3 regions of the Pectobacterium atrosepticum genome follow, and region 3 is predicted to be linked to each of the others. Evidence: riboswitches for the same ligand, from Rfam matches in the RefSeq annotation. Region 3 holds a riboswitch; each other region holds the start of a gene.

Region 1 (6,311 bases), 660 kb from region 3:
GCGTATCCGACGGGCTTTTGTGATCGACAATAATCAGGCGAATGATGGCCGTAATGCCGATGTAGATAAAATAGCGCAGCGGGAAATGATAGCCAGACTGGAAATACTTCACGATCAGCGCAATAAACTCAAAATAAAGGAAATAGATCACGATGCCTTCTATCAGCTGATAGGAGGAATCTTTCTCGCTGGAGATCAACAACACCTTCGCCAGATGAAACGTTTCCTTAACTAAAAAAATCACCAGAATGGTTGCCAGCGCCAACAGGCCGATATTGAGTATCGTCTGAAGCGCCTTGGCAGCCATCGCACTGCGAGCAGAACCTGCCATATGTTATCCCCACACCCTATTTCATATTAACGCCAAGATTTCAGAGCAAAATAACCGGACACACTCGCACTGTCACGCCGAAATACGCTTAATTTAGTTTGAAATTACTGACAAAGATGTCGCGCAAAGTACAAGTCGATTTACTTATACCCGTCATACGTCAAACGATAGGAAAGCCGCAGCTCGAATTATTTAGGGCTCACCACCAGTGATGGAAGTGATGAACAGGGCCGATTCCGTGCCCGACCTCCAGCGTGTCGGCCTGCTGTAACGCCTGCTGTAAATACGCCTTCGCCACCTTAACCGTCTCGCCCCAGCTATCGTGACGTGGCCGCAGTGCCGCCAGCGCGGCAGAAAGCGTGCAGCCAGTGCCGTGCGTATGACGCGTATTCACGCGCGGGGAGCTAAAGCGCTGCGGTTCATCCTGTCGACTGAACAGCCAGTCCGGACTTTCCGCTTCACTAAGGTGACCGCCTTTCATCAACACCGCCTGACAACCCATCGCCAGCAGCGCTTCCCCCTGCTCACGCATTTCCCGCTCGTTAGCGGCGGGTGACGTATTCAGCAGCGCTGCGGCTTCCGGCAGGTTGGGCGTAATCAGAGAAACCAGCGGCAGCAGCTCACGACGGATCGATTCTACCGCCTCCGGCGCGAGTAGCGGATCGCCACTTTTCGCCAACATAACGGTGTCCAGCACCACGAAAGGCACGGCGTAATGGCGCAGGCGTTCAGCAACAGTTTCGACAATATCAGTCTGCGCCAGCATCCCAATCTTGGCGCTATCGATACGCACATCACTCAGCACGGAATCTAACTGCGCTGCGACAAAATCCGGTTCAATCCGGTAGACGGACTGCACGCCACGCGTATTTTGTGCCACCAGTGCGGTAATGACCGACGTGCCATAAGCGCCCAACGCGGAAAACGCTTTTAAATCCGCCTGAATACCCGCCCCACCGCTCGGATCGGTACCCGCAATCGTCAACGCATTGATACGCTTCATGCCAGCTCCTCCGCGCGTAGGGTATAGAGTCGATCGAGGAAATTAGGGATAAAACTTCCTGTGCCTTGTGACACTGAAGCCGCCTGCTGCCCCGCTAATGCCATGACATAGCATGCTGCCGCCACGTGGGATAAGCGGTCACCTTCCAGAGAAGAAAACCCCGCGACCACCGCCGACAGTGCGCAGCCCGTACCGACCACGCGCGTCATCATGCTATCGCCGCCGGTTACCGCGATATCACGCTCACCGTCCGTGACATAATCCACCGCGCCGGTCACCGCAACAATCGTCCCCACCTGCCGAGCTAACTCTCGCGCTGCAGGGAGTGCTACCAGTGAATCATCAGCACTATCCACGCCCCGTCCTTGTGCAGCTAACCCAGCAAGCACCATGATTTCAGACGCATTACCGCGAATCGCCGCTGGTTTCCATGTCAGCAATTCTCGGCAAAATTCAGTACGAAAGGTTAAACCGCCTACGGCAACCGGATCGAGCACCCACGGCGTACCCGCCTGATGTGCGCTGTTTACGGCCGCACGCATCGCTTCAGCGCGCGTACGCTCTAGCGTCCCGACATTAATCAGCAGCGCATCCGCCACCGCGCTGAACTGCGCAGCTTCTTCAGGATCGACTACCATTGCAGGCGACGCATTCAGTGCCAACAGCACATTAGCAGTAAAAGATTGCACCACATCGTTGGTCAAGCAGTGCACCAGCGGAGCAGCAGAACGAAATTGGGTAAGTGATGTTGCTGCCTGAGCGGCAGAAAAGTCGGCGGGTTGCGTGTTCATAGGTCTCCCAACCGGCGTGGAAGAAGGCGGCAACCGGTGGGATACCGTGACTTCCCTACGCTGGCATTATCCAGATCAGGTGGTACGGGTATTTCTCAGCCTTCACAAAGAAGGGCACCCCGAGTCATGTACTTAGAGCCATCCCAGTAGGCGTTATTGGTGCAGCCAGTTTGGACGCGGACAGCGCGCAGAAACCGGAGCGTACACGTAGTACGTGAGGATTATTCGCTACACTCACCCTTCGGGCCGCCCCAAGGGGCGTTCAAACGCAATTGCGTTTGTGCGAGCACTGCCCAGGTTCAAAATGGCAAACGAAATAGCCCTAATGGGATAGGATCTTACGCTTTGCAGCATAAGTAAGTGCCCCCCGTAAAGCAAGCGCTAGCCCGCTCTACTCCGGCGTTGACACAAAATGAAAAACCACAGGCACGTTGTGACATAGAGAAAAACGTCATAACCCTTTAGACTGGTTAATCAAACCCATACTGAGGAAATTGTGATGACGATAATCAAGAGTTATGCCGCACCGGAAGCAGGCGCAGCGCTGGAGTTGTATGAGTTTGATGCGGGTGAACTGCAGGCGGAAGATGTCGAAGTCGTGGTTGATTACTGCGGCGTGTGCCATTCCGATCTCTCGATGATCGATAACGAATGGGGAATGTCGAGCTATCCGCTGGTTGCCGGGCATGAAGTAATTGGTCGTGTGCACGCGTTGGGTGACGCGGCGAAGAACAAAGGATTAAAGATTGGTCAGCGCGTCGGCATTGGCTGGACGGCACGCAGCTGTGGGCACTGCGATGCCTGTATCAGCGGCAGCCAAACCAACTGTCAGCAAGGCAGCGTGCCAACGATTCTGAACAAAGGCGGTTTTGCCGATAAGATCCGAGCGAACTGGCAATGGGCTATCCCGCTTCCTGATTCCATTGATATCGAATCGGCGGGTCCGCTACTGTGCGGCGGCATCACCGTCTTCAAACCGCTGTTAATGCACCATGTCACTGCGACCAGCCGCGTCGGCGTGATCGGTATCGGCGGTCTGGGGCATATTGCGATTAAGCTCCTGCATGCGATGGGCTGTGAGGTCACGGCGTTCAGCTCAAACCCGTCCAAAGAGCAGGAAGTGTTGGCGATGGGTGCCGATAAAGTCGTCAACAGTCGCGATCCGCAGGCGCTGACCGCACTGGCAGGCCAGTTCGATCTGATCATCAACACCGTGAGCGTCGATCTGGAATGGCAACCCTACTTCAACGCGCTCGCCTACAACGGGAAGTTCCATACCGTCGGCGCAGTAATGAAGCCATTTAGCGTTCCAGCCTTTACGCTCATCGCGGGCGACCGCAGCGTTTCTGGTTCTTCTACTGGCTCACCGCATGAGCTGCGTTCTCTGATGAAGCTCTCCGCACGTGCCAACGTGAAGCCACAGACGGAACTGTTCCCAATGTCGAAAATCAACGATGCTATCCAGCACGTACGTGACGGCAAAGCCCGTTATCGCGTTGTACTGAAAGCTGATTTTTAATCGGTAAAGACGCCTGAGCGATCGGGCGTCTGCTTTTTGCACATGAGTCAGATTAACGTCATTCTCTTGGCAACACCGCTCGGCACCACGCTACTGAATGTATTCAACAGGTTTCATGATAGGATTGAAAGGTGATACAAGAGGAGATCCGCAATGCCTTTTAAAGAGTATGACCATGATTTTATCGATAAAAATAAGAAGGCGTCCTCGTCAGTAAGGCTTGCCCTTTTATTGTCTGTGTTAATCATTATATTTAATCTCCTGTTCTTCAAGCACCGCGACTTTCAGGAGCAGTTGCACAATAATCCAGGGTCTTATACCGATTTGATTGCACTGGTTTTTCTTTTTTTTATTTTGTCGTGTACCAGTAAAATATCACTTAACCATACCTCAGCTTTATCTATTCGACTCGGACTACATGTCTGGATATGCTCAGCCACGTTTGACTTCATGGATGAGTTTATCTATCAGCCCAAACTAGTTGGGTATTATGTTGAGGATATGCTGAGAATTATTGGTATGTTTGGCGTCGGATTCGGTGTCTATACCCTGATACAGCAAATCAATAATAAGTATGTTGAAGCCAGAATACAGTCATTCAGCGATGAACTCACGCAGCTCCCTAACCGCCGGTTTTTTATTAATGAATTAAAAAAACCCGAAGCGAAAACGCCCTATTTATTTATTATCGACATCGATAATTTCAAAGTCATCAATGACAAATATGGGCATACGAAAGGTGATGAAATATTAAGTAAGTTCGGCCATATCCTTTCCCGTTTTGATAACAGTGAAGTGGTCGCAACCCGAATAGGTGGCGAAGAATTCGCGATTATTTTGTATGCCGGGACACAGGATCGGGCAGAGAAGCTGGCAAGAGAAGTATTAAAAAATGCGAACAAAATCATTATTAAAAATATGCATCATCTTTCTGTCAGCATTGGGGCGGGTAAAAAGCAACCTCAGGAACCCACAGAACACTTTATGAAACGCGTGGATGTTGCACTTTACCAAGCCAAAAATACCGGTAAAGGCAAAGTGGAATGGGCTCTGGAGCCGAAAGAAAAAACGCAGTAACTCAACGCAACCTCATCCGATAACACGGCCGCACGGACGCGCCCCCTCCCTTAATCATCATAAAAACTACTGAAATCGGCATTCCCGCCACAGAAAACCATCTTTCTAGCCACCTATCATTCTGTAACAAAATTAAACACTTCCTGATCAACCAACTCACTGACCAGCGTGTACTCTTTTATAAAGCGGTGAAAGTCTCGCAAATCAAGCTGGGGCAGTGGATCGCCATTTATGGCCTGGGCGGATTGGGCTTCAGAGAGGACGTCGACCCTGATTCGTTCGGGCCGTTCCAACAACGGTCAGGAATCTGAGAAAAACCATCAGTCTGGCCGCATGACTTCCTACCTATCAACGGAGAAAGTACTGAAAAATTTAGGCTTAATGCCTATCTATTTAAAGGAGTAAGTAGGAATGAAAAGCACTAAATATGAACGTTGGATGCATTTACACGTTTTCACTCAGGCAAGTGAGAGCCGCGTGACCCGTCATTACTAACCTCAGCCGTTATCCACTCTGTCATCTGCCTAATGGCTCCAGGTGCATAGGCCTTCCTGCCCAGAATCATGAAAGCCACCTTCTTCCACTGTGGCCATTCCGCCGTCAGTTGGTCATTGAACAGCGGCGCGCGCAGTAATCCATGCGTCGCGTCTGGCACAATCACCGCTTGCTGATGAAGACGGACAGTCAAGAGTTGCTGATACCTCGCTGCATTCTGCTGTGGATCGACATTGAGATCGTCGCTCCCCCATAGTGCTAACACCGGGCCGGGCATTGCGTTAACGTCCTCCGTCGCATCCGCCAGATAGTTACGGGCAATGAAGGCAAATCGGCGCGGTTCGATATCCGGCCGTCGGGCCGGGTCAGCGATCTCAGGCTGGCCAAAAACGGCGTCATTGGCTGTTAACTCGGCGCTGACCTGCCGCTCAATTTCCGCTTCCGCCATTCCGGCGCGCGTCAGTTTCTGACGAGTATAATAGACACCCTGCTCTCTCCAGTTGAGCGCACTACCCACCATCACCGAGAACGCAGGATGAAACTGGCTGGCAGCAGATGGGATGACCCAGCCTGCCTGAGAAAACCCGAGAAATCCGATCTTGCGCCGATCCATTTCAGGAAGTGCTCTGACTGCATTCAGCGCTGCACCCGCTTCATCAGCACGATCCTGCATGGATTGATTCAGCCAATCACCTGAGCTTTCCCCGACGCCGGGTTTATCCCAGGTAAAAACACCAATCCCAGCGTCGATAAACTGGTCAATTAAAGGAAGATAGCCAGACTCGGAGAATCGATCTTGCGCCCCATCACCATGAACAATCAGCACAATAGGCGGAGACATCACGCCTTTTGGCACAATCAGAGAACCAGCCAAAACATTCTGCCCAGACGGAAAGCGAAACGGTGACACAGTGGCATTATCCAACTCGAAGTCAGATAGCCCGGAAAGCGTAAACAGCGCGGCCATAACGGCAATCGACAGTACTACAATCCACACTTTCCATTTTTTCATCTATCTGGTTCTCATTTCGCTGCAAAAGCGCATTGCTTTAGCGGTTATTTCAGCACCAGCATAGCGATTCCCACGCCGATCAG
Region 2 (6,311 bases), 1.1 Mb from region 3:
CTGCGCCAGCAAAATTTCCTCGCCACGGCGAATCGCGACGATGATGCAAGGCGCGATCTGCGGGTAATAACGCTCTTTGCAGTGATGACATAAGCACGCCAGCTCCGTTTTACTCCGCACCATTTCATGCCCGCAGTAACCGCAAAAACGATGAGATCGATAGAACTCAGCCAGCTGTACGCCTCGCCCCGCTAGTTGGAATAAACCCACGTCCTGATCGAGCAGTTGGCGAACCGATGCCATATCAGTATCCCGACCCTGACACACCAGCCAGGCAAGCTGCCCTTGCCATTCACCGATTTGACGAGCTGTTTTCCCCTGTAACGACCACTCTGTAGCCGTTCCGAGTGGCAATTCTCCTTGAGGCATCCAGATTTGTACCGCATCGCTAACGACCCACCAGCCGGTTTCATCACCTTTTAGCGTCTGTTCCATATCTTTTTATTGCTCCACTGCCACTTCACTGGCATTTTACATTCAGAGTGATTACATAAGTTTTATAACTGGGATTTCAGTTAGTTCTTACCGTTCACGGAGTCAACAATGCTAAACCAGCTACAAAGTCTGACTGAATACGTTGGTGGCAATAATGCGTTAATCGACCAATGGCTACAAGCGCGTAAGCAGCTTCTGGTGGCTTACTATCATCTGGTTGGCATCAAGCCGAATAAGGAAGCGCTTTCTCTTTTGGATGAAGAGGCATTGGATAATTTTTGCCAGAATCTGGTGGACTATCTTTCAACAGGCCACTTTCATTTATATGAAAAAATGCTGCATGAAGCAGCGACCCACAGCGAACAAGTATTAGCACTTTCCACCCAGCTCGACTTCGCCCTGCAAAATAACACGCAGCAAATCATGACGTTTTACGATAGCCACCTGGCGGCCGCCATCGACCACGATAACTGCATCGAATTCCAGCAGGCACTTTCCAGCGTCGGCGAAGCATTAGAAGAGCGTTTTACGTTAGAAGACAACATGATCAAGCAGGTTTACGATAACTAGCCATCATTTGACGTTATTTAAGACCATCATCACACGCTGTACAGGTAAAATCGGCACGCTTTGACATCCGCGTTTTGCCGTCATACAGTGTAGGGGTTTTATTCGCCCGTTTAAGAGACGGGCAAATCTTGTCGGAGTGCCTAGCGTGCTTGTGTTTCGTTTTTACGGAACCTATGAGCGCACAGGCTGAGACCGTTAATTCGGGATCCGCGGAACCTGATCGGGTTAATACCTGCGAAGGGAACAAGAGTAATGCACCTCATTGAGCCCAAGGCTGTGTATTTCTACATACCTACCCTGATGCTTAATATCATTATTACTCCCTCCGGGCTCCAGACAAGCAATCTTCCCTTTACGCATTACAGGAACTTGCTATGTCTACAGAACCATTGTCTATCAACCCCTTGTCTGCAACACAAGAGCCATCCACATCGTCAAAACCAAGTCGCCGTGAACAGCGTGCTGCCGCTCAGCGGTTTATTGAAACTTTACAGGGAACCGCCTTTCCCAATTCAAAACGTATTTACCTTGCGGGCTCGCGTGACGACATCGCCGTACCGATGCGGGAGATTCAGCTCAGCCCGACGCTACTCGGCGGCAGCAAAGACGATCCCCAATACGAACCCAATGAGCCGATCCCGGTTTATGATACATCAGGGCCTTATGGCGACCCCGCCGCGCAACCCGATGTCCGCGTTGGGTTAGCGAAGCTGCGTGCCAGTTGGATTGCAGAACGTCACGACACCGAAGCGTTATCCGGCGTCAGCTCCGATTTCACCCAACAGCGCATGGCGGATGCTGGTCTGGATCATCTGCGCTTCGAACATTTGCCACGACCGCTGTGTGCCAAAACAGGCAAACGCGTCACCCAGCTTCACTATGCGCGACAGGGCATGATTACCCCCGAAATGGAATTTATCGCTATTCGCGAAAATATGGGACGCGAGCGCATTCGCGGCGAAGTTCTGCGCCAACAGCATCCGGGCCAAAGTTTCGGTGCCCTCCTGCCGGAAAACATCACGCCGGAATTCGTCCGTCAGGAAGTGGCTGCCGGGCGCGCTATTATTCCCTCAAACATCAATCACCCAGAATCGGAACCGATGATTATCGGCCGCAATTTTCTGGTGAAAGTTAACGCCAATATTGGTAACTCCGCCGTGACGTCCTCCATCGAAGAAGAGGTGGAAAAGCTGGTCTGGTCTACCCGTTGGGGCGCGGATACGGTGATGGATCTCTCGACCGGACGCTATATTCACGAGACTCGCGAGTGGATTCTGCGTAACAGTCCGGTGCCAATCGGGACAGTGCCAATCTATCAGGCGCTGGAGAAAGTGAACGGCGTGGCGGAAAACCTGAACTGGGAAATGTTCCGCGATACGCTACTGGAACAGGCCGAGCAAGGGGTGGACTATTTCACCATCCATGCTGGCGTGCTGTTGCGCTACGTCCCGATGACGGCCAAACGCCTGACCGGCATCGTCTCGCGCGGGGGTTCCATCATGGCGAAGTGGTGCCTGTCGCATCACAAAGAGAGCTTCCTGTACGAACACTTCCGCGAAATCTGTGAAATCTGCGCCGCTTATGATGTCGCGCTGTCGCTGGGTGACGGCTTACGCCCAGGCTCCATTCAGGATGCCAATGACGAAGCGCAGTTTGCCGAGCTGCATACACTGGGTGAGCTAACCAAAATTGCCTGGGAATACGACGTACAGGTAATGATCGAAGGCCCCGGGCACGTTCCGATGCAGATGATCCGCCGCAACATGACCGAAGAGCTGGAGCACTGTCACGAAGCGCCGTTCTACACACTCGGCCCGCTAACCACAGATATTGCACCGGGTTACGATCACTTTACCTCTGGCATCGGTGCCGCCATGATCGGCTGGTTCGGTTGTGCGATGCTCTGTTACGTGACACCGAAAGAGCATCTCGGCTTGCCGAACAAAGAAGACGTCAAGCAAGGGCTGATTACCTACAAGATCGCCGCCCACGCGGCCGATCTTGCGAAGGGTCACCCCGGCGCTCAAATCCGTGATAACGCCATGTCTAAAGCGCGCTTCGAATTCCGTTGGGAAGATCAGTTCAATCTGGCACTCGATCCGCAAACGGCACGCGCCTACCACGATGAAACGTTGCCGCAAGAATCCGGTAAAGTCGCCCACTTCTGTTCCATGTGCGGTCCTAAATTCTGTTCGATGAAAATCTCACAGGAAGTGCGCGATTACGCCGCGAAACAGGAAACGGAAGCCAAACCGATTGAAATTGGCATGGCTGAGATGTCGCAGGAATTCCGCTCTCGTGGCAGCGAGCTTTATCACAGCGCCACCAGCCTACAAGCCGAGGAAAGCAAATGACGGACTCGACGCCTTTTGCCCCAACGGCACAGCGGCTGGGGCTCTATCCTGTTGTCGATAGCGTGGAGTGGATCGAACGCCTGCTCGGTGTCGGGGTGAAAACGATCCAGCTAAGAATCAAAGATCGGTCAGATGAACAAGCCGAAACCGATGTGATCCAAGCGATCGCATTGGGTAGTCGCTATCAGGCTCAGCTCTTCATCAATGACTACTGGACATTGGCAGTAAAGCATCAGGCGTATGGCGTACATCTGGGTCAGGAAGATCTGGATACAGCCGATCTGGCTGCGATTAAAAAAGCCGGCCTGCGCTTAGGCGTCTCTACGCACTACGATCGTGAACTGGCGCGTGCAGTAGCAATAAACCCGTCCTACATCGCACTCGGGCATATTTTCCCCACGCAGACCAAAGATATGCCTTCTGCGCCGCAGGGGTTGGCCGAACTGACCCGACACATCGCCGATCTGCAAGGCCGTTTTCCCACGGTGGCAATCGGTGGGATCAGCATCGACAGAGTGCCTGCGGTGCTGGCAACGGGCGTCGGCAGCATTGCCGTCGTCAGCGCCATTACTCAGGCACCAGACTGGCGGCAAGCCACGGCGACGCTGCTCAAGATGATTGAGGGACGGGAGGCATGAAATGGTAACTAATCACCCTCCAACGCCTGCGGGACTGAGCGATAGCGAGTTCATGCGCTACAGCCGTCAACTGATGCTGGAAGATATTGGCCCGGAAGGTCAGGAGAAGCTCAAAGCTGCCCGCGTTCTGCTGGTAGGGCTAGGTGGACTGGGCTCGCCCGCCTCACTCTATCTTGCCGCCGCAGGAGTCGGCACGCTACTGCTTGCCGACGATGACTCGCTGCATATCAGCAACCTGCAACGCCAGATTCTGTATCGCACCAGCGAAACCGACCAGCCCAAAGCGGTGTTGGCACAGCGTCAGCTACAGGCGTTAAACCCACATTCAGAAGCGATTGCTATTACCGAAAGGCTAAGCGGTGACGCGTTACACAACGCCGTCAGCCGTGTCGATCTGGTACTGGATTGCAGCGACAACATGATAACCCGCCATGCGGTTAACGCCGCCTGCGTAGGGGCTGGCAAGCCGCTGATCAGCGGTAGCGCCGTCGGTTTCAGCGGTCAACTCACGGTCTTCACGCCGCCTTATCACTCTGGCTGCTACGCCTGCCTGTACCCCGATACCGCCGAACCGCAGCGCAACTGTCGTACTGCTGGCGTGCTTGGTCCGGTGGTCGGTGTGATTGGCACACTTCAGGCGCTGGAAGCAATCAAACTGCTGGCAGGCTTGCCGTCCGCGTTGGACGGCAAACTGAGAATGTTCAATGGCAAGCAGCAGAGCTGGAGCACACTCCAACTGACGCGTTCGCCTCATTGCCCGGTATGTGGAGGCGTGGCATGAAAATCACGTTGAATGATGAGCCCTTTGAGTGCCCAGAGGCCATGACGGTTGAGACGCTGCTGAACCAGATAAATCGGTTCCAGCCAGGCACAGCGTTAGCCATCAACCAGACCATTATCCCGCACGCCACTTGGTCACAGCATCAAGTGCAAGACGGTGATGATATTTTGCTTTTTCAGGCAATCGCGGGAGGATGACATGCTGCACATTGCCGATACGATATTAACTTCACGACTACTGACCGGCACCGGCAAATTCGCCACGCCAGAGCTGATGCTAGCGGCACTTGAGGCTTCCGGTTCGCAGTTAGTCACCATGGCGATGAAGCGCGTAGATCTGAATGGCGGCAACGATGCCATTCTCGCTCCGCTACGCCAGCTCGGTATCAAGCTGCTGCCAAACACGTCAGGTGCCAAAACCGCAGACGAAGCTGTTTTTGCTGCCCGACTGGCGCGTGAAGCGCTGGGTACTCACTGGTTGAAACTGGAAATTCACCCCGATGTGAAATACCTGCTGCCCGACCCTATCGAAACGCTGAAGGCCGCCGAGCAGTTGGTCAAAGAGGGATTCACGGTGCTGCCCTATTGCGGTGCCGACCCAGTACTGTGCAAACGACTGGAAGAAGTCGGCTGCGCCGCCGTGATGCCACTGGGTGCGCCAATTGGCTCCAATCAGGGGCTGCAAACGCGTGATTTTCTCCGCATTATCATCGAACAGGCGCGTATTCCGGTGATTGTCGATGCGGGTATTGGTGCGCCCAGCCATGCGGCCGATGCGCTGGAAATGGGGGCCGACGGCGTGTTGGTAAATACAGCAATCGCTGTTGCCCGCGATCCTGTGGCGATGGCGCGCGCATTTCGGCTGGCCGTCGATGCCGGTGGGCTTGCTCGTCAAGCCGGGCTGGGAAATAAGCAGTTTGTCGCCAGCGCCACCAGCCCGCTCACCGGTTTTCTGCACCAGCAAACGGAAGGGGCGGAGCGATGAGCGTCGATTTTCAAACCGCCTGGGAACAACTCGACTGGGATGACCTGACGCTGCGCATCAACAGTAAAAACACGCTTGACGTTGAACGAGCGCTTACTGCGCCACACCTGACGCGCGACGACTTTATGGCGCTCATTTCACCTGCCGCCAGCGCTTATCTGGAACCGCTAGCCCAGCGGGCACAGCAGCTCACTCGACAGCGTTTCGGCAATACGGTGAGCTTTTATGTACCGTTATATCTGTCCAATCTGTGCTCCAACGACTGCACCTACTGCGGTTTTTCGATGAGCAATCACATCAAGCGAAAAACGCTGGATGAGGCAGAGATTCTACGTGAATGCGCGGCTATCAAAGAACTCGGGTTTGAACACCTGCTGCTCGTGACCGGCGAACATCAGCGCAAGGTGGGAATGGACTATTTTCGTCGCGTCTTTCCACTGATTCGACCGCTCTTCAGTTCGTTGATGATCGAAGTCCAGCCACTATCGCAGGACGAGTACGCCGAGTTGAAAATGCTGGGGCTGGATGGCGTGATGGTCTATCAGGAAA
Region 3 (6,311 bases):
CGCTTGCGCGAGCGGCTGTTTCAGCGCGACGAGTTCGATCAACTTCAATCGCTGCCAGCCGCGAATATCCAGTGAAGTACAGAGCCGGTTGTAGCGCTCGGCAACGTCCAACATGGGGTTTTCCAGCACCTTAATGGCATACGGAATTGCCATCAGCGCATTCGTGAATACGACCAGCACATAGGGGGATTGCGGCAACCCGATGCTGTTATTCAGCAGCAGGAAAAAACCCGTTGCCAGCACAATACCCGGCATGGCGAGGATGAGCATACCGCTCAGATTCATCAACTGCCCGTAGAGTGGCTTCTGGCGTAACTTGAGCTCGCGGCTGCTCCAAAGCAGCATCATGGTCAGCACCAGACACAGCAATCCTGCGCTTAAGGCAATACGTAGCGAAGTAAACAGCGTTTGCCAGAGCACAGGCTGTTGCAGCACGGAAACCAATGAGCGGTTCACGCCATCAACCACCACGGCCAGCAAGGGGGGAACAACCAGCAGCAACAGCGCACCGATCAGAAGGCCGTCAGTGAGGCGGCTTAAGGCGCTATCCTGCGGGTTACGCCAGGCAAGCTGCTGCGTACTGCCGACAGGCAAAATACTCCCCAACCGCTGGCTCAACAGCACCAAACCGAGACAACAGACCATCTGAATTAATGCCAGCAGTGCCGCGCGTGCCGGATCGTAATCAAAGCTCAATGCCTGATAGATAGCTAGTTCAATCGTGGTCGCCTGCGGGCCACCGCCTAGCGACAGAACGGTGGCAAAACTGGCAAAGCAGAGCATAAAAATCAGCGCGCCGGTGGGTAAAATTTGCCTGCGCAGGGCAGGCCATTCCAACAGACGGAAATGCTGCCAGCTGTCCATGCCCAGATTGGCGGCTAACTGACGCTGCTCGGTGGCGATCCCTTCCAGTGACTGCAACAACAATCGGGTTGCTAGCGGCAGATTGAAAAACACATGCGCCAGCAGGATGCCTTGCAATCCATAGGGCGAAAAGGTGTATTTCAGGTCAAGCCAGCCCAGCGCAGAGGCCAGCCAGCCTTGTCGGCCATACACGCTGAGCAGGCCAAAAACGGCTACCAGTACGGGCAGCACTAGCGTCATCGCGCACAGGCGTAGCAGCCAGCGGTGGCCGGGGAAGCGCCGCCGATATAGCGCTCTGGCAAGAAAAATTGCCGGAACGGTAGAAAACAGCGCAGAGAGAAAGGCCTGCCAGAAGGTAAACCGAATGACATGCCAGAGATAGCTGTCATGCCATAGCGTGCGCCACTGGCTTTCTGGTGCCTGTATCCACAGTGCGCCAAAAGCCAGTACGGCAACGGAAATTAACAGCGTGGTGGCCAGTAGCCCTGGCCACAGACGTCCGCCGATCAGTGGCTGACGGCGCGTTGCCATGCCTGAATCCACTGCGTCCTTTGATCGGCGACTTCCTGCGCGCTGAACTGCATGGCTTTTTCAGGAACCGCGAGCGTCGCGAAGCCTGCTGGCAGTTCGGTTTTCACCGCCGGATACATCCAGTTGGTGGTGGGGATCGCCTGCTGGAAGGTTGGGCTCAGGATGAACTGCATAAAGCGTTTTGCCAGCTCAGGATTTTTGCTGGAAGCCAACTGCCCGGCGATTTCAATTTGCAGGTAATGCCCTTCGCTAAAGGTGGCTGCCGCGTAGTTGTCTTTCTTCTCTTCGATGATGTGATAGGCCGGTGACGTGGTATAGCTCAGTACCAGATCGGCTTCCCCTTTCAGAAACAAACCGTAGGCTTCACTCCAGCCTTTGGTCACGGTAACGGTTTTTTTCGCTAGCTTCTGCCAAGCTTGCGGCGCATCGTTGCCGTACACTTTCTGCATCCACAGCAGCAAACCTAATCCCGGTGTGCTGGTGCGCGGGTCCTGATAGATCACTTTCCACGGCGCGTTGCTGTCCACCAGTTCATGCAGGCTTGTCGGTGGGTTCTTCAGCGTGTCTTTGTTATACACAAACGCGAAATAGCCGTAGTCGTAAGGGATGAACGTTTTATTGCTCCAGCCGCCCGGCACCGTAACGGCGCTAGTGTCCTGACCGTGTGGCGTAAACAGGCCGGTTTGCTCAGCAGCCTGCAACAGGTTGTTGTCCAGCCCCAGAATGATGTCCGCTTTGCTATTTTTGCCTTCCATACGCAGACGATTCAGCAACGATGCGCCATCCTCCAGCGCGACGAAATTCAGTTCGCACTCGCACTCTTTTTCAAACGCGGTCTTGATGACGGGGCCTGGACCCCACTCGGAAGCGAACGAGTCATAGGTATAAACGGTAAGGGCGGGCTTGGCGAAAGCGGATGCTGAGAGCAGTAACAGACAAGGCAGGCTGGTTTTCAGCACGATGGCTGAACGTTGTAATAATTGATTTAACACTTTGCACTCCTGAGAATCATAGGGTGGCAAAGGACTTCGAGGCAGCAATAAGCCGCACTCTCAAATCCCTTCGCCGGTATTAACCGGATCAGGTTCGACGGGTATCTTCTCAGCGAAAAATTCTCCGCACCCCGTTGAGAACGGCTCATTGTAAAGGGTTAAGTCGGGTAGCGAAAGGCTCTCAGTGTTCCGGCGGCGCGAACCAAGCTTATATGCACACTTGGACGCTGTGGTGTGACCGCAGTACGTGCACAATTTCGTTTAACGTAATGACCTTGGTTGTTCTGTTTGTGGACATTCACCATTTCACGGCTTCCTTCTCGATTAGCGCGGTACACCAGTCGATAAAGGCGCGGATAGCAGGCGAAAGGTGGCGGCTTTGCGGGTAGAGGATGAAAATAGGTTCAAGCGGTGATCCGATATCAGGAAGCAGCCTGACAAGATGTCCATCAGAGAGTTGCTGGCGTACCATATAGCTGGCAATGCGTAGTAGGCCCAGACCGGCTACGCCTGCGGCGACATACGCATCGGTGTCATTTACGCTGATCTGTCCTGCTCGCGGAATCGCTACGGTGTGTGCCTCATCGTGAAACCCCCAACTCGTTGAACGACCTGTCCGGCTGTGGGTATATCCCACTGCGGTATGCTCTTTGAGCGAGTCCACCGTTGTGGGGTGTCCATGCTGTTCAAGATAGCGTGGGGAAGCGCAGATATGCCACTGGAACGTACCGAGTCGCCGTGCGACCAGTCGCGATAACGGCGGTTCTCCGGTTCTGATGACACAATCGATACCTTGCTGGACAATATCCACAGTGGCATCACCCAGGTGGAAGTCCAACCTTATTCCAGGATGACGTTCACAGAAGTCGGGTAGTGCCGGGATAAGGAAATTTTTGACCAGAGAAGGTGTCGCCCCGATTCTGATCGTTCCCTGTAGTTCCTCCTTTTGCTGTGCCGTTACGCTTTCCGCCGCGTGCACATCCCGCAAGATCGCTTTGCAACTGTCGTAATAGCGCAGGCCAACATCCGTAATACTGAGTGCTCGCGTCGTTCGGTTGAGTAACCGAGCGCCGAGATGTGATTCGAGTTCTTTGATGCTACGGGTGACGGTGGATGGCAGAACATGCAGGGTTTCCGCCGCTTTTTTGAAACTACCCGCATCGACCACACGGATAAATGTTTCCATGGCCTGAAACCGATCCATACGATGATGTCTCCCCATTTGCGATGAAACGTTGATAAGACGTACTGCCGTATTAGCAGCTATATCACCTTATCGTTTGATTTTTTCAAATTATGAAGTGATGGGGCTGAATCTTATCATCTTCACATTTTTGTATAACATGACACTCGAACTCTAAATATCCTTGTGCTGACAAGTATTATCAGACCAAGGGCATGTTAGCACACTGAATGCATAGGGACGTTCATCACTCCCTGTGATAGAGATAATTTGAAATTTTGAAGGAATTAAGGCGTGAATGACAGCGGAACAGTATTGAAAGATATTCTTGTACTTGGCGCAGGGCAACTCGGTATGGCGGTATTGCGTGCTCTTGCACCGCGTGCGCGAGCCTTGCCGTTGTCGGTCACGGTACTCGTCTCACCGGACACCGTTAACGATCCGTCGGAGCAGGGTATGGCAACACTGAGCGAACTCCGTGCACTAGGGGTTGACGTTATCGGGTTCGATCTGGCCTCTGATGAATACGCTCTGACGGGGCTTTTCAAGCATTATAAGACGGTATTGAACTGTTCGGGATTCGTAGCAGGGCCGGGCACTCAAATGAAAATAACCAGAGCTGTGTTGGCTGCCAATGTCACGCGCTATTTCCCTTGGCAATTCGGTGTTGATTATGACGTCGTGGGGCGAAAAAGTGGCCATCCGGTTTTTGATGAGCAGTACGACGTGAGACAGTTGCTACGTAGCCAACTGGGTACCGAATGGGTGATCGTTTCGACCGGTATGTTCACGAGTTTCCTGTTTGAGCCCGCCTTCAATGTGGTGGATCTGGAACGCGGAATCCTTCACGGTCTGGGAAGTTGGGATACGAAAGTGACCGTGACGATCCCCGAAGACATTGGCTGGCTCACGACTGAAATCTTGTTGGCCGAACCACGATGGGTTAATGAGGTTGTCTACGTGGCAGGTGACACGATCTCATACGGGCAACTTGCCGATGTCGTTGAACGTGTCACGGGGAAGGTCTTTGAGAAGACACTATGGACTCTGGACAAATTGCGCAGGGATCTGAAAGTGGCTCCAGATGACGCAATGGCACGCTATCGGGCCGCGTTTGCTTTGGGAGAGGGGATGTGGTGGGACAAATCCGGCACGTTCAATGAACGTAAGGGTTACGAGACGGTCGACGTCGAGCATTTCTTACGGATGCAGTTGCAAAAATAGACAGAAACGTGCGGAGCTATTCAACGTGCCCCGCACTTTTTCCAAATGCAGTCAGCGTTCCGGCGGCGCGAACCAGGCGGATTTAAAATCAAACCAGCCCAGCATATTCATCCTGACGCCGCGCATGCTGCGCTGCCCTTGAAGTTGCAGCCAGTGGTGCAATAACGGATGCAGTTGCCCACTCTTGATGAGCTTTTCACACCATTCCGCCATTGGTAACGTATGGCTACGCCACTGCTGTGCATCAGTATCTAGGTCGTCATTCAGGCAATGTTGCACCAGTGGCAACTCATAGAGCATGGCGAACAGCGAGAATTCGAGCGGCAGATAACAATTCAGGCTGCCAAACCAGATATCGCTCTCGGCATTGCCCTGATACCAATCTTCGTAACTGATGGTCTGAAGATGTAGGGTAACGCCCTGTTGTGCCAGCAGCGTGCGCATAATCTCGCTTAATATCCGGTACTCTGGGTGTTCCTGATAGAACGTGAGCGTGACGTCGGTTAGTCCATCGGGAATGGACTGTGGCGTATCGGGATGATGGTGATGCCAGCGTGGCAGCAGGCTATAGGCGGGTGACCAGTCGCGCTGGTTGCTGGTATTGGCGTGGCTGAGTAGCGAAATAGGGTTAAATACCTGTCTTAGCCATCGCAGCGCTTCTGGACGCTGGTTCAGCGGCGATCGTTTGTCGAATAACAGGAAATAACCGCCTTCTTCCATTCGGCTTTCCAGCTGTTCATGGTGGGAATCATCAGACTGGAATTGGACAGACACTGGCATTTCTTCCGGCTCGTCCGGCAAAACCCAGATGTTGACCTCATCAATCAGCGCCCGATAGCCAAAATAGTCGTCGAAGGCGCGGATTTTCAACTGGCTGCTGTTATTGCGTACTACAGCGTAAGGCCCAGTGCCAATCGGGTGTTGGGCGAAATTCGGCAGCGTTTGCCACTCCTGCGGCAGAATCATGGCGTGCACGCTGGCCAGGAGCCACGGCAGCCATTTATCTGGGCTACTCAGCCGGATATCAATCACAAACGGCATCGGTGAATTCACCGCTTCAATATGGGAGAAGAGTGGAAGCGGAATGAGCCGTGATAATGATGTGGTGATGTCGTCCATCGTGAGTTCACGACCGTGATGGAAACGGATAGCCGGTCGCAGATAAAAGCGCCAGTGCAGCGGTGCTAGCATCTGCCAGTGATGAGCCAGGTCGGGTTTTAGTTCCCCATTTTCCTCATTTATATTAGTCAGGCCGCTAAAAATTTGTCGCGCAATATGCATTTCTGAGCGCCGCAGTGCCGAACTGGGCAGCAAATTGCGTAATGGGCGGTAATAGAGGATGCGCAGAATGTGCTTTCCTTGCCGGAAACTCCGGCCAAGGTGGGAGAGTAGCATCTGGCGCACCGCTTCTTTGTCACCGACCAACTGCACCAGTTGCTCAATACGATCCTGTTCTAGCAGATCCTCGGCACGCTGTTGCTGTAGCGCTAATCCGGTATACACAAAGGAGAGCTGCG

What was found. Region 3 has a riboswitch for thiamine pyrophosphate ahead of thiB (thiamine ABC transporter substrate binding subunit). Riboswitches for the same ligand answer to the same signal wherever they lie in the genome.
Region 1: it holds a riboswitch for thiamine pyrophosphate, as region 3 does, so the genes downstream of both, thiM (hydroxyethylthiazole kinase) here and thiB (thiamine ABC transporter substrate binding subunit) in region 3, are expected to answer to the same signal.
Region 2: it holds a riboswitch for thiamine pyrophosphate, as region 3 does, so the genes downstream of both, thiC (phosphomethylpyrimidine synthase ThiC) here and thiB (thiamine ABC transporter substrate binding subunit) in region 3, are expected to answer to the same signal.

The regions. Positions count from the first base shown of each region.
Region 1 is NZ_CP009125.1:3,499,634-3,505,944, forward strand. It holds gene psiE (phosphate-starvation-inducible protein PsiE) at 1-331, opposite strand, end outside; gene thiD (bifunctional hydroxymethylpyrimidine kinase/phosphomethylpyrimidine kinase) at 531-1,334, opposite strand; gene thiM (hydroxyethylthiazole kinase) at 1,331-2,125, opposite strand; TPP riboswitch at 2,161-2,257, opposite strand; gene ahr (NADPH-dependent aldehyde reductase Ahr) at 2,625-3,644, shown strand; gene GZ59_RS15475 (GGDEF domain-containing protein) at 3,798-4,721, shown strand; partial or broken gene GZ59_RS23925 (hypothetical protein) at 4,892-4,972, shown strand; gene GZ59_RS15480 (alpha/beta hydrolase family protein) at 5,176-6,228, opposite strand; gene GZ59_RS15485 (sulfite exporter TauE/SafE family protein) at 6,273-6,311, opposite strand, start outside.
Region 2 is NZ_CP009125.1:271,742-278,052, reverse strand. It holds gene nudC (NAD(+) diphosphatase) at 1-435, opposite strand, end outside; gene rsd (sigma D regulator) at 544-1,005, shown strand; TPP riboswitch at 1,128-1,265, shown strand; gene thiC (phosphomethylpyrimidine synthase ThiC) at 1,380-3,359, shown strand; gene thiE (thiamine phosphate synthase) at 3,356-3,997, shown strand; gene GZ59_RS01225 (HesA/MoeB/ThiF family protein) at 3,999-4,778, shown strand; gene thiS (sulfur carrier protein ThiS) at 4,775-4,975, shown strand; gene GZ59_RS01215 (thiazole synthase) at 4,977-5,762, shown strand; gene thiH (2-iminoacetate synthase ThiH) at 5,759-6,311, shown strand, end outside.
Region 3 is NZ_CP009125.1:4,164,013-4,170,323, reverse strand. It holds gene thiP (thiamine/thiamine pyrophosphate ABC transporter permease ThiP) at 1-1,395, opposite strand, end outside; gene thiB (thiamine ABC transporter substrate binding subunit) at 1,371-2,354, opposite strand; TPP riboswitch at 2,435-2,531, opposite strand; gene GZ59_RS18415 (LysR family transcriptional regulator) at 2,686-3,591, opposite strand; gene GZ59_RS18410 (aromatic alcohol reductase) at 3,865-4,794, shown strand; gene sgrR (HTH-type transcriptional regulator SgrR) at 4,846-6,311, opposite strand, start outside.